One region of the Streptomyces sp. NBC_01520 genome, then DNA from elsewhere that is predicted to be linked to it. Evidence: riboswitches for the same ligand, from Rfam matches in the RefSeq annotation. Region 1 holds a riboswitch; each other region holds the start of a gene.

The links. Region 1 has a riboswitch for cyclic di-AMP ahead of OG524_RS32715 (peptidoglycan DD-metalloendopeptidase family protein). Riboswitches for the same ligand answer to the same signal wherever they lie in the genome.
Region 2: it holds a riboswitch for cyclic di-AMP, as region 1 does, so the genes downstream of both, OG524_RS14745 (transglycosylase family protein) here and OG524_RS32715 (peptidoglycan DD-metalloendopeptidase family protein) in region 1, are expected to answer to the same signal.
Region 3: it holds a riboswitch for cyclic di-AMP, as region 1 does, so the genes downstream of both, OG524_RS27485 (M23 family metallopeptidase) here and OG524_RS32715 (peptidoglycan DD-metalloendopeptidase family protein) in region 1, are expected to answer to the same signal.
Region 4: it holds a riboswitch for cyclic di-AMP, as region 1 does, so the genes downstream of both, OG524_RS28135 (transglycosylase SLT domain-containing protein) here and OG524_RS32715 (peptidoglycan DD-metalloendopeptidase family protein) in region 1, are expected to answer to the same signal.

Annotation. Positions count from the first base shown of each region.
Region 1 is NZ_CP109404.1:7,247,322-7,250,693, reverse strand. Features, by position in the region: gene OG524_RS32720 (SGNH/GDSL hydrolase family protein) at 1-462, opposite strand, end outside; gene OG524_RS32715 (peptidoglycan DD-metalloendopeptidase family protein) at 671-1,615, opposite strand; cyclic di-AMP (ydaO/yuaA leader) riboswitch at 1,620-1,791, opposite strand; gene OG524_RS32710 (tyrosine-protein phosphatase) at 2,199-3,008, shown strand; gene OG524_RS32705 (DUF6126 family protein) at 3,114-3,287, opposite strand; gene OG524_RS32700 (helix-turn-helix domain-containing protein) at 3,351-3,372, opposite strand, start outside.
Region 2 is NZ_CP109404.1:3,273,278-3,276,649, forward strand. Features, by position in the region: gene eno (phosphopyruvate hydratase) at 1-920, opposite strand, end outside; gene OG524_RS14745 (transglycosylase family protein) at 1,206-1,907, opposite strand; cyclic di-AMP (ydaO/yuaA leader) riboswitch at 1,908-2,078, opposite strand; gene OG524_RS14750 (transglycosylase family protein) at 2,369-3,340, opposite strand.
Region 3 is NZ_CP109404.1:6,037,904-6,041,275, forward strand. Features, by position in the region: gene OG524_RS27475 (M16 family metallopeptidase) at 1-108, shown strand, start outside; gene OG524_RS27480 (M16 family metallopeptidase) at 135-1,517, shown strand; cyclic di-AMP (ydaO/yuaA leader) riboswitch at 1,711-1,879, shown strand; gene OG524_RS27485 (M23 family metallopeptidase) at 1,893-2,687, shown strand; gene OG524_RS27490 (GntR family transcriptional regulator) at 2,907-3,372, shown strand, end outside.
Region 4 is NZ_CP109404.1:6,224,327-6,227,698, forward strand. Features, by position in the region: gene OG524_RS28125 (SMI1/KNR4 family protein) at 464-1,090, shown strand; gene OG524_RS28130 (hypothetical protein) at 1,154-1,351, opposite strand; cyclic di-AMP (ydaO/yuaA leader) riboswitch at 1,803-1,988, shown strand; gene OG524_RS28135 (transglycosylase SLT domain-containing protein) at 1,993-2,874, shown strand; gene OG524_RS28140 (winged helix-turn-helix transcriptional regulator) at 3,045-3,372, opposite strand, start outside.

The DNA of each region.
Region 1 (3,372 bases):
GCGCAGGTGCCGGAGTACGGGGACGTGACGGGTGTCGAAGCCGGTGGTGACCATGACGGTGCCGACCGCCTGCGTCAGTTCGGCGACCGCGCGCTCGAAGCGTTCCGCCACGTCGTCAGGGTCGGAGCCGGGCCGGATGATGTCGTTGCCGCCCGCGCAGAAGCTCACCAGATCCGGTGCCAGCTCCTTGGCGCGGGGGACCTGCTCCTCGACTACCTGGTCGAGGAGGCGTCCGCGTACGGCGAGATTGGCGTACCGGAAGTTCCCGTGCGGGCCGTCCGTGGGACCTGCCGCCGCTCCGGGGACCGGGAGCTGGTCCGCGAGGAGGACCGCGAACCGGTCCGCCCAGCCGAGGAGCCTCCCGTCGGGGCCGGGGTCCCCGACGCCTTCGGTGAAGCTGTCGCCGATCGCTGCGTACGACCCGATGATGCCTCGTTGTGTGTTTCTCGAATCGTCTGCCACAAGGGCATATCCTGCACCTTCGAATGTGACCTACGCGACCGTAATAAGGGGTTGACGGGTGGTGAGAAAGACCACCCGGTCAGGTTTTGGTAAAGCCGGAATAAGAAGAGGGGCGGTGCACCGCCGCGCACCGCACCGCCCCTCTTCTTCGCGTCATTCGGGGACGCTCACCTGAAGTCGCTCACCCGAAGGTGTCGGACGGAGCCGCTCAGATGGAGACGCCGTGCGAGCGCAGGTACGCGATCGGGTCGACGTCGGAGCCGTAGCTCGGGCCGGTGCGGACCTCGAAGTGGAGGTGCGGGCCGGTGGAGTTGCCGGTGGAGCCGGAGAGGCCGATCTGCTGGCCGCCGGTGACGGTCTGGCCGGCGGAGACACCGAGCGAGGACAGGTGGGCGTACTGGGAGTACATGCCGTCGCTGTGCTGGATGACGACCTCGTTGCCGTACGAACCGCTCCACCCGGCGGAGACCACGGTGCCGGGGCCGATGGACCGGACGCCGGTGCCGGAGGCGGCCTGGAAGTCGGAGCCCGTGTGGTAGCCGCTGGACCAGCTGGCGCCGGAGGCACGGTACTGGGTGGTGACGTTGGCGTCGGCGACCGGGGCGGCCCAGCCGGAGCTGTTGCCCTCGGAAGCGGCGGCGGAGTCGGAGGTGTCGGCGGTGTCGGTCGCCGTCGCGGCCTTCTCGACCGGGGCGGCGGCCTTGGGCGCCGACTCGGCCTTCGAGGAGGTCGCCTCGGACGGCGCGGCCTTGGGCGCGGACTGCGCGGCCGAACCGGACGCCTTGGCACCGAGGGTCAGCTTCATGCCCGGGAAGATCAGGCTCGGGTTGTCGCCGACGACGTCGCGGTTGTCCTTGTACAGCTTCTCCCAGCCGCCCTTGAGCTTCTGGTCGGCCGCTATCTTCGACAGGTAGTCGCCGGAGACCACGGAATAGGTCTTCGGGGCGCTCTTCTTCTTCGCCACGGAGGCGGCGGGCGCGCCGTGGGCGGCGCTCGCGGCGGACTTGGCGGCAGGCGCGGCCTGCTCCGCAGCATGGGCGCCGGTGGCGCCGATCAGCGGAAGGGCGAGAACGGCGCCGCCGGTCCCGGCGGCGAGGACGCCTCGGGTGATCGGGCCGGTCTTCGTACGACGGTGCTTACCCTTTGCGGGCATGGGGAATTCCTCTCCGGCGCCTACGAGGTGAGCTGTCGGGTGCGGACTGGAGATGCCCGGCCGCGCTGGACGCGGCTTGACCCCGAGCCGTTCCGGATCCCTCCGGTCGGCGGCTTACCTGGTTCCCCCGCTCCTGCCACACGTTGGTCGGTGCGGATTCCGGGCGGCGGCAGGATTAGGCGTTCCGTCCGGATTGACCGTGACCGTAAGCGAGCCAGGACGCCGGGAACAAGCCGTCGGTTGCGAACCGGAATCCGCTCTTCATTTCCCGCCGAGAATTACGGTCACACTCCGTGGATTACGGATCTTGCCTTTCCGCGCGGCGTCCGGAATACCCGTCCACGGTTCCGCCACACACCGTCACGGATATGATCCCGCTCACCTACCAAGCCCCATCTCCCATACAAGCGGGGCATGTTCTGCTAAATGCACCAATACGGACATTGCTCGATTTCATCCTCTTCCGCGCCGCCTCGAAAACAGGACGGCGACCGAGACGGTTGCCCGATGAACGCATGTCGTATCGTCGCGAGCGTGGCCTCGTCGGCGAGCCGCGCCGACGCCAGACACTCCAGGAGTCCTTGTGACGCAGCTGCCAGAGGTTCCGTCGACCGACACCGAGCTGACCGGTGTCCGTAATTTCCGCGATGTGGGCGGACTCCCGACCGCGGACGGCGGGAAGGTCCGGCACGGGCGCCTCTACCGCAGCGGACACCTGGCGCACGCCACCGAGGCGGACGCGGCCTTCCTCACCGGCCTCGGCCTGCACACGGTCTTCGACTTCCGCAACGCGGCGGACCACAAGCTCGACGGTCATGACGTGGAACTGCCCGGCGTCCGGAATGTCAGCATTCCACTCTCCGACCCGGCCGACGGCGCCGAGTTCTGGCGGCTCGTGCGTGACGGGAACATCCAGCAGCTGCGATCGATCCTCGCCGACGGCAGGGGGACGGACCGCATGATCGCCTCGTACCGGTCGATCATCAGGGACCGCACGGCCGAGCACAGCCGGGTGCTGCACGCACTGGCCGAGGACAGCGTGCCCGCGCTGATGCACTGCGCCGCGGGCAAGGACCGGGCCGGCCTGTCGATCGCGATCTCACTGCTGGCCGTCGGTGTCGAGAAGGAGGCCATCGAGGCCGACTACCTGAAGTCCAACGACGCGCACCGCCGCTACAAGGTGCGGCGCAGCGACACCTCTTCGGCGGGGATGTCGGACGAGGTGATGGAACTGCTCAATCCGCTGTTCGGCGCGCACTCCGACTACCTCGACGCCGCGTTCACGGCGATCGAGGAGACCTGGGGCAACACGGACCGCTACCTCACGGAGGGCCTGAAGCTGACCCCCGCGACCCGCGAGAAGCTGCGCGAGCGCCTGGTCGAGGGCGCATAGGACCGACCCGGGGGCGGCCGGCCCCATGCGGACCGACCCGGGGGCGGCCGGCCCCATGCGGACCGGCCCGGGGGCGGCCGGCCCTCGCCCGTCGCGCCGGATGGGTCAGCCTTTACCCGCCACGGTGAACAGGATGAAGAGGAAGGCCGCGACGACGTGTCCGGCCACCAGGTAGGCGAAGAGCCGGATGACCACGCCGCGGGGCATCTTCCGCTCCTGCGTGTCCTTACCCTCGGGCCTGCGCGGAGTGAGCGGGTCATAGTTGGATGAATCAGACATGACGGTCCTCTCTTTCGACCGCTCGGGCCGAGGGAACGAAGGGTCTACGGGGCGGGGCGGGGTTCACCCGCGGTGGACCTCGCCG
Region 2 (3,372 bases), 4.0 Mb from region 1:
ATCTGCACCTTGGCGCCGAGCTTGTCGGTGATGACCTTCCAGCCGGCCCAGTCGTCCTCGTACAGCGGGTCCTCGATGGAGACCAGCGGGTACGCGGAGACGAGCTCCTCGTAGTACTCGGTCATCTCGGCGGCCGAGCGGGACTTGCCCTCGAACTCGTAGACGCCGTCCTTGTAGAACTCGGACGCGGCGACGTCGAGCGCGAGACCGATGTCACGGCCCGGGACGTAACCGGCCTCCTTGATGGCCTCGATGATGAGGTCCAGGGCGGCGCGGTTGGACTCGAGGTTCGGGGCGAAGCCGCCCTCGTCGCCGAGACCGGTGGACAGGCCCTTGGTCTTCAGGACCTTCTTCAGCGTGTGGTAGATCTCCGCACCCCAGCGCAGGGCCTCGGAGAAGGACTCGGCGCCGATCGGCGCGATCATGAACTCCTGGATGTCCACGTTGGAGTCGGCGTGCGAGCCGCCGTTCAGGATGTTCATCATCGGAACGGGCAGCAGGTGCGCGTTCGGGCCGCCGAGGTAGCGGAAGAGCGGGAGGTCCGAGGCCTCGGACGCGGCGTGGGCCACGGCCAGCGAGACACCGAGGATGGCGTTGGCGCCGAGCGAGCCCTTGTTCTCGGTCGCGTCGAGGTCGAACATCGCCTGGTCGATGAGGCGCTGCTCGGTGGCGTCGTAACCGACGAGCTCCGGGCCGATCTGCTCGATCACGGCGAGGACGGCCTTCTCGACGCCCTTGCCCTGGTAGCGGTTGGGGTCACCGTCGCGAAGCTCGATGGCCTCGAACGCACCGGTGGAGGCACCGGACGGAACAGCAGCACGTCCCGTGCTGCCGTCGTCGAGGCCAACCTCGACCTCGACCGTGGGGTTGCCCCGGGAGTCGAGGATTTCCCTGGCTACGACGACGTCGATGGACGGCACGAGGCATCTCCTTCTGGGATATGACACTGGTTGTGCAGGGTCACTGTGGCCTTGCGACACGAGCCTAACCGGCCCGGCCCGCCGCGTCGGCCGACCGCCCGTCCCCTGGGACGAAAAAGGACCCAAGGGCCCGCATTACGGGCAAAGGTCCAGAAATTTACTGGCCGGTAACTACAACAGTTGAACGGTCACCTTCACGGGCACCCCCGGAAACGCCCCGGCCCGGCGCGCACGGGGGTGAGCGCGCCGGGCCGGGGAGCACCGCCGGGAGGAGGGATCCGGCTGCTACTTCAGGTGGAGCTGCTGACCCGGGAAGATCAGGTCGGCGTCCTCGACGATGTCGTCGTTCAGCTTGAACAGCTTCTGCCAGCCGCCCTTGACGTCCTTCGCCTCGGCGATCGTGCCGAGGGTGTCGCCGGCCTTCACCTTGTACTCGCCGTCACCCTTCTTGACCTTGTCGCCGGTCGGGGTGGTGACGGTCTTCCCGGCCTTGGGGGCCGTGCGCGTCTCACTGCGGGTGGTGGGCTGCTCGGCCTTGCGCTCCGGCTGGGCCGCCGCCTTCGGCTCGGCCTCGGTCTGCGCGGAGCCGGTGTCGACGCCCGGGTCCACGCCGTCGTTCGTCAGGCCGCCGGCACCGGCGCAGGCCCAGGCACCCGGGCCCTGCAGGTCGAGGAGCTTCTCGGCGGTGGCTATCTGCTGGCCCTTGGTGGCCAGGTCGGCGCGGGAGGCGTACTGGGTGCCGCCGGCGGCCGCCCAGCTGGACTGCGAGAACTGCAGGCCGCCGTAGTAGCCGTTGCCGGTGTTGATGGACCAGTTGCCACCGGACTCGCACTGCGCGACGGCGTCCCACGTGGCGACGGAGGCGGCGGAGGCGCCGGTGGCACCCATCAGCGGAACGGCCACGGCCGCGCCGGTGACGCCGGCCAGGGTGGCGATACGGACGGCCTTGGACGGGCGACGGTGCTTGCCCTTGCTCGAAAGCAGCATGGTTCTCCTCACCGACGCCTACGAGGTGAGCTGTCGGGTTCGGGCCTGTGAGTTGCCCGGTCGCCCGTACTGGAAGGCGACTTCACCCCGAGCCGGCCCTCGCCCGTCTTCCGACGGCCGGGTCCGGCACTTACCTGGGTCCCCCGCTCCTGCCTACGGCGCTTTACGCGTCTGTCCCCTTCGGCCGACGGCAGGATTCGGCGTGACGGTCGAAGGTGCCCGCGGTGCGAGCGGTTCAGACCGTAAACACACGCAACGCCTACATTCAAAGATGGACATAACTGGCAATCAGCGTTTATCGCCTCGTAGAGTGAGGCCGTTTCCGCAGGTCGGAGGCAACGCGGGCCGAGCGGACGGGCCATGTGCGCCAGTTCAAGCAAAGAGACCCATGTCTCACTTACGCATAAGTGGACATAGGCCTCTGAACTACCCCTGATTTTGGGGTGTTTTCCCGTTTTTGATCAGTTGCCGACCGTGACCTCGGCGCCGGTCGGCGCGTCCGTCCCGGCATCCTCCGCGTCCGCTTGGAGGCCCAGGTCGAGACTCTGGCCGGGCAGGATCAGATCCGGGTCGGAGCCCAGCTCGGCCTTGTTGGCCGCGTAGAGCGCGGGCCATCCGCCGGGCAGCTCCTGCGCGTCGGCGATCGCCCAGAGGTTGTCGCCCTCACGGACGGTGTACGTCCCGTCCGCACCCGCCTCCGCGCCCTCCCGGGCCTCGGAGTCACCGCGCGAGGCATGCCGGCCGGACTCGCGCCCGTCCTCCAGGTCCGTCCCGGCGCCCGCCTCGGGGGCCGGCGTACCGCGGTGCTTCCCGCCCGTCTCACCACTGCCCTTCGAGCCGGTGGACGCCTCGGAGGACTCGGCGGACGGGGCGGCGGAAGGCGACGACGGCTCGGATGCGTCGGACTTGCCTTCTTCGTCAGCCTTGTCCGTCTTGTCGCTCTTGTTCTTGCTGTCCGTCCCGTCCGGCGTTCCGGCCGAGGACCTGTCCGACGGGGTGGCCGATTCCGTGGGTTCGGCGGACGGCTCACCGCCCGGGTCGACGCCCGGCAGCGTGCCGTCCAGCGCGAGTCCGGAGATCACCGCGCAGCTGGGCCACGCCTGCGGACCCTTGTCGTCCAGCACCTTCTCCGCGACCAATATCTGCTGCGAACGGCTCGCGAGGTCAGCGCGGGTCGCGTACGCCGTGCCGCCGTAGGCCGACCAGTCGTCCTGCGAGAACTGCAGGCCGCCGTAGTAGCCGTTACCGAGGTCGGCGCTCCACATGCCACCGCTCTCGCACTCGGCGACCCGGTCCCAGGTCGAGGCGTCGGCGGCGTGCGCGCCGGTCGCGCCGAGCAGCGGGATGGCGATGGCCGATCCCGTCACGCCTGCGGCGACGACGATGGCGGGTGCCTGACGAGGGCGGCGGTGTCTGCCGTTCGCGGAGCCCATGGGATTGCCTTCCGTGTGACTGACGTGTGACG
Region 3 (3,372 bases), 1.2 Mb from region 1:
GCCGCCCGGGCGCATCTGCGTCCCGACAACCGTGCCGTCCTGGTGTACGAGCCGGTCGACGCCGACGAGACGGACGGCACCGACGCGCCCGAGGGGGCCGACAAGTGAGCGACGCCGCCGTGACTGGAGTAGCGATGGAGTACCACCCGCAGCCGACCGCAGGCGAGGCCAGGCCCTGGGCCTTCCCCGCGCCCGAGCGCGGCGCTCTGCCCAACGGCCTGACCGTCCTGCGCTGCCACCGCCCCGGCCAGCAGGTCGTCGCCGTGGAGATCTTCCTGGACGCCCCCCTGGACACCGAGCCCGAGGGCCTGGACGGCGTGGCCACGATCATGGCGCGTGCGCTGTCCGAGGGAACGGACAAGCGCTCCGCCGAGGAGTTCGCCGCCGAGCTGGAGCGCTGCGGTGCCACGCTCGACGCGCACGCCGACCACCCGGGTGTCCGGGTCTCCCTGGAGGTCCCGGTCTCCCGGCTGGCCAAGGCGCTCGGCCTGGTCGCCGAGGCGCTGCGGGCCCCGGCCTTCACCGAGAGCGAGGTGGAGCGCCTGGTGGGCAACCGGCTCGACGAGATCCCGCACGAGCAGGCCAACCCGGCCCGCCGCGCCGCCAAGCAGCTCTCCAAGGAGCTCTTCCCCGAGACGGCGCGGATGTCGCGACCGCGCCAGGGGACCGAGGAGACGGTGCGCCGCATCGACGCCGCGGCCGTACGTGCCTTCTACGACGCGCATGTCCGCCCGTCCACCGCGACGGCCGTGATCGTCGGTGACCTCACCGGGGTCGACCTGGACGAGCTGCTCGCCGACACCGTCGGTGACTGGTCGGGCAACGCCGCCGTGTCCCGCCCGGTACCGCCCATCACCGCGGACGACACCGGTCGTGTGGTCATCGTCGACCGTCCGGGAGCCGTACAGACCCAGCTGCTGATCGGCCGGATCGGCGCCGACCGGCACGACAGTGTGTGGCCCGCCCAGGTCCTCGGCACGTACTGCCTGGGAGGCACCCTCACCTCCCGGCTGGACCGGGTGCTGCGCGAGGAGAAGGGCTACACCTACGGGGTCCGCGCCTTCGGGCAGGTGCTGCGCTCGACCGCACCCGGATCGGCCTCCGGGGCGACCGGTGCCGCGATGCTCGCCATCAGCGGTTCCGTGGACACGGAGTCCACCGGACCCGCGCTGGACGACCTCTGGAAGGTCCTGCGCACCCTGGCGGCCGAGGGGCTCACGGACGCCGAGCGCGAGACCGCCGTGCAGAACCTCGTGGGCGTCGCTCCGCTGAAGTTCGAGACGGCCGCCTCCGTCGCCGGCACCCTGGCCGACCAGATGGAGCAGCACCTCCCGGACGACTACCAGGCCCAGCTGTACGCCCGCCTGGCCGAGACCGGCACGGTGGAGGCCACCGCCGCGGTGGTCAACGCCTTCCCCGTCGACCGGCTGGTCACCGTCCTCGTCGGGGACGCCGCACAGATCGCGGACCCCGTCAGGGCGCTCGGCATCGGCGAGGTGTCGGTCGTCAGCGGCTGACCTATCGGAGCAGATCCGGACCCCGGTGAGGACGTTCTCGCCGGGGTCCTCCTATTTGTCCGTGTTCGCGTGGAATATCGCCCGATCTGTTGTGGGATGTGCGACAAAAGGCCTGATCCGTTTGGCGTCGGAAAGCTGCCCGGCCTAGCGTCGGCCCGGCTGTCCGCCAGACATATGCCGCGTCCGCGGCGCCGGACAGTCATCGCCGAGTCCCCGTCAGGCGCGAGCCTGGGGAGCCGGGGACCCACGAAGTCCCTGGGGTGAATCGGATGCCTGCGCCCCCGCACGGGGCGGAGGAGTCCGTAGGAGACCTTCCTGCTCCGAACCCGTCAGCTAACCCGGTAGGCGAGAAGGAAGGAAAGGACCAGCCCCTCCATGGCGTTCACCCGTGCCACCGGGAAGCACCGTGCCCCGAGCCGCCTGACGCGCAGGAGCGCCCAGGTCGCCGGCATCGCGGCTCTGGCCACCACCGGCGTCATCGGCGGTGTGTCCTCCCCGGCCCTCGCCGCGGACTCCGAGGCCCCCACCGCGGGCAGCACCGGCCTGACCCAGGCCGTCGCGATCGACTCCACCCTCGCCGACCAGATCGCCGCCCAGGCGAAGGCCCAGCAGCACCAGGCCGACCTCGCCGCCAAGGCCGAAGCGAAGGCGAAGGCGGCAGCCAGGGCGAAGGCCGAGGCCGAGCGCAAGGCCGAAGCCCGTGCGGCCGAGGCCCGTGAGGCCAAGGCGCGCGCCGCCCGCGCGGCCGAGCGAGCCCGGCTGAACGCCTTCCACCTCCCGGTTGCCGGCTCCCAGGTGACCACCGGCTACAAGTCCGGCGGCGCCCTCTGGTCCTCCGGCAGCCACTCCGGCGTGGACTTCCGGGCCGCGTCCGGCAGTTCCGTCGTCGCGGTGGGCGCCGGCACGGTCGTCGAGGCCGGCTGGGGCGGGGCGTACGGCAACAACATCGTGCTCCGGATGACGGACGGCACGTACACCCAGTACGGCCACCTCTCGTCGATCGGCGTCTCGGTCGGTCAGAGCGTCACGTCCGGCCAGCAGATAGGCCTGTCCGGCTCGACCGGCAACTCCACCGGACCGCACCTGCACTTCGAGGCGCGGACCACCCCCGAGTACGGCTCCGACATGGACCCCGTCGCCTACCTCCGCGCGCACGGCGTCCAGGTCTGACCCCGCCTCGCCCCGCAGCGACGACGAAGGCCCCGGCACCCGCCGGGGCCTTCGTCGTACCACCGGGGGAGGCGCGCCGAAGCTCCGCGGAAGTGATTTCCGGTCAGAAGATATGCATGGATTTTGCTCTGCCGTCGGAAATTCCGACGGATTGCAATAGAGTCACAGAACAGGCGTCGATCGGCCGCGTTTCGCGGGGATTAAGGCGGAGGTTCGGACATGCGCATTCCCGCGCATTCGGTATGCACGGCAATCCGTGACGACATCGTCTCCGGTGGCTTCGAGCGTGGTAGCCGCCTCACCGAAGAGGTGCTCGCGCGTCGCTACGGGGTTTCCCGTGTCCCGGTACGCGAGGCACTGCGCACCCTGGAGTCCGAGGGGTTCGTCGTCACCCGTCGGCATGCCGGGGCCTGCGTCGCCGAGCCCACGGAGCAGGAGGCCGCCGACCTCCTGGAGATGCGGATGCTCCTGGAGCCGCTGGGTGCCGCACGCGCCGCGCAGCGCCGCACGGAGGCACACCTCAAGGTGCTCCGCGGCCTGGTCAGGCTGGGGCAGGAGCGCGTGCGCCGGGGTGAGGGGGAGGATCTGCGCTCCCTCGGCGGCTGGTTCCACGAGACACTTGCCCAGGCTTCGGGCAGCCCGGCGCTGATCGCGCTGCTCACCCAGCTCCGGCACAAGATCGCCT
Region 4 (3,372 bases), 1.0 Mb from region 1:
CGCACCCGTCCCCGGTCCGTGCCGCACCGCATCGGGCCGGGAGCCGATCTCCGACGTCTTCGCCACGGGGCCTCCGCGGGAGGGCGCAGCTGGGCCGCGGGCGGCCCCTCGGCGACACCCTGGTGCCGCGATCCGGCCTCCTGAGGCCCTACCGCTCGTCGTCGCGGGGGAGGTGTGCCCGAGGCGCGGATCGCCGCCACCGCGCACCGTACGGGTCTGGAGCCCGGCCGTGTCACCGGAAGTCGGCCCGGGGCACCGCCACGTGCGCCCTCGCACCTCCCGCCGCCGCCGGACCGGTCCGGTGGGTGTGATGTTCGGGGCACGCCTGTCGCTGGGCCTGAGGGAGGAGCAGGTCCTCCCTCAGGACAGACGGGGAGTCGCAGGTGAGGGGACGGAGCGTGTGCAGCCGGATTCCGGTGCCCGGACGCGCGTTACGCGGCGTACGCGCGCGAGGGGGCGGCCGGTGATCCCCCGGCCCATCGAGGCACTGGAGCGGCTGCTGCCGACGACGTACGGCATCGACGAGCAGGTTGACTGGGCCGTGGCGGAAGCGCGGTGGGGCGCCTCCTTCCCCGCCGACTACAAGGCCTTCATGGGCGCCTACGGGGAGGGGTCCGTCGACGACGCGATCGCCGTGCACCGACCACTGCCCGCCGACACTCCCGACGGGTGCCGCCCGGCCGATGCCATGGCCGACGGGACCGGTGCCGTCCGCGAGGTGTGGCGGGCGGAGGCCGACGAGATCTGGGCCGATCCGGCCGGGCCGGACATGATGCTCGATCCCGGTGCGCTGCTCGCCTGGGGAACGACCACCGAGTCGGACATCCTGTGCTGGCTGACGACGGACGAGGACCCCGACTGCTGGCCCGTGGTGGTCTGCGGCAGGCACACCGTGCCGACCTTCGCGTTGTACCGCTTCGGGATGGCCGAGTTCCTCCGCAGGCTGCTGGCCGGCGGCTTCGACTCCGTGCCCCTCAGCGTGGACAGGGTGAGGAGGCGGAAGTCGCACGCTTTCGTGAGCCTGGTCGTCCAGCGGGCCCGCCGCAGGGCCGGCCTCGACCCCTGGACAGGCGAACTGCCGGGCGGCTGAGGCACCCGGCACCACGGCACCGGGCCGCGGTGCCGTACGGGGCCTGTGTGCCGCGTGCCGGGCTCAGTGCGGCCTCCAGGTGAGCTTGCCGCCGCCCACCCACCGGACCGCCGCCGGGTCGTCGAGGTCGTGGACCGTGATGCCGGCCGCCCGCGCCGCGAACAGCACGTCCGTCATCGAGGTCGCCCGGCCGGCCGTCTCCCCGTCGATCTGCAGGATGCGGAAGGGCGGATCACCGGCCTGGACGGGCAGGACGGTGATCCGCGGGTTCGTGGGGTCCTGCGGGTCCGTGGAGCTCTGAGCGTTCCGTGGGTTCCGGGGGCTCTCGGGGTCGGGGTGCGCGCTGTCGGCCATGCGCTGATCGATTCCACGCGGCTGCCACCGGTATGCCCGGAAGCGCGCCGGTGGGCCGTATGCCCGAGTTAGGGCGTTATTGGGGATTCGCCCCGTAATCCATAAAAGGCCATTTCGTGCGACCCGTGAGGTTCCAGCGGAGTGCAAATCACCCTTTTCGGACCTCGTGACCAGAGTCACTCCCGCGCGTCCCGGACGCATCGACATGTCGACCGGTTCCCTTGTGCGCCACGAAGGTTGGCTTCGCGGGTGTGGGGCGGATTACATGAATTCCTGTGAATCGATCTTGCGGATGAATTGTGATCACCAATTCGGGGCTTGTTCCTTTCGCTATTTCTCGCCTACGGTCACCCTCACTCCGGATGGAACGCCGAATCCTGCCGCCGTCCGGGAACCCGACCACATCTCGTACGGCAGGAGCGGGGGACCCAGGTAAGCGCCGATCCGGCATCCGGAGCGGCTCGGGGTGAAGTCGCATTCACGTGCGGCCGGGCATCTCCAGCCCGAACCCGACAGCTCACTTCGCAGGCGGCGGAGAGGAATTCACCATGCCCGGAATGGGTAAGCACCGTAGTTCCAGGACCAGTTCGCTGACCCGCGGCATCATCGCCGTGAGCACGGGCGGAGCTGCTCTCGCCCTCCCCGTGATCGGCGCGACCGGAGCCTTCGCCGCCCCGGCGCAGCCGGTCGCCGTCGAAAAGGCGGCCACGTCGACTGCCGTGTCCGGCAAGGCGATTGCCGCACAGAAGTCCGCGCCCGTCACCTATTCCGTGATCATTGGCGATTCCCTTTCCAAGATCGCGCGTCAGCATTCCGTCGACGGCGGCTGGAAGGCGCTGTACGACGACAACCGAAAGGCTGTCGGCACAAACCCCGACCTCATTCACGCCGGTCTGAAGCTGACGATCGGCGCGAAGGCCGAGAGCAAGCCGGCGGAGAAGGCCGGAACGGCGGACAAGGCCGAATCCGAGACGTCCGGTTCCGCCGGCCGTGCCGAGCAGGGCGCCGACCGTGCCGATCGCTCGGACCGCACCGACACCGCGCTCGCCGCGCAGGGTGCGCCCGCTGCGGAGCCCGCGGCCGCTCCCGCCGCCGCGCCGGCCACGTACACGAACGACCTCGACGGCTGGATCAAGGAGTCGCTGGCGGTCATGGCCGAGCACGGCATCCCCGGCAGCTACGACGGCATCCACCGCAACATCATGCGTGAGTCCTCGGGCAACCCGATGGCCATCAACAACTGGGACTCGAACGCCGCCGCGGGCATCCCGTCCAAGGGTCTGCTGCAGGTGATCGACCCGACCTTCCAGGCCTACCACGTGCCCGGTACGTCGACGGACAGCTACGACCCGGTCGCCAACATCACGGCCGCGTGCAACTACGCCGCCGACCGGTACGGCTCGATCGACAACGTGTTCGGCGCCTACTGAGACATCACCGTGTGACAGCGGAGCACGGCCGACGGGTGGTGCGGGTTCGGAAGAACCCGCACCACCCGTCGGCCGTTTCCGGCGTGGTGGCGGTCAGTCACCGACGTGGGGCACGAGCTTGCCGCGGGTGCGGTCCGACGAGCCGGCAGGGCCTCGGCCGCCTTCTCGCGCTACCGGGTCGGGGCGGCGTCGTAGTCGTGCCGGGACCGCTCCACCTCGCCCAGGTTGGCGGTGGCCCATTCCGAGAGGCGGGCGAACAGCGGCGCGAGACTGCGGCCGAGCTCACTGATCTCGTACTCGACCCGGGGCGGGATCTCCGCGTGATACGTGCGCACGACCAGGCCGTCGCGCTCCAGCTGCCGCAGCCGTTGGGTGAGCACCTTCGGGGTGATCCGGGCGATGCGCCGCTCCAGCTCGCCGAACCGCTGGCGGCCGTGGGCGTGCAGGGTCCACAGGATCGGTGTCGTCCACCGGCTGAACACGATGTCCACGACCGGG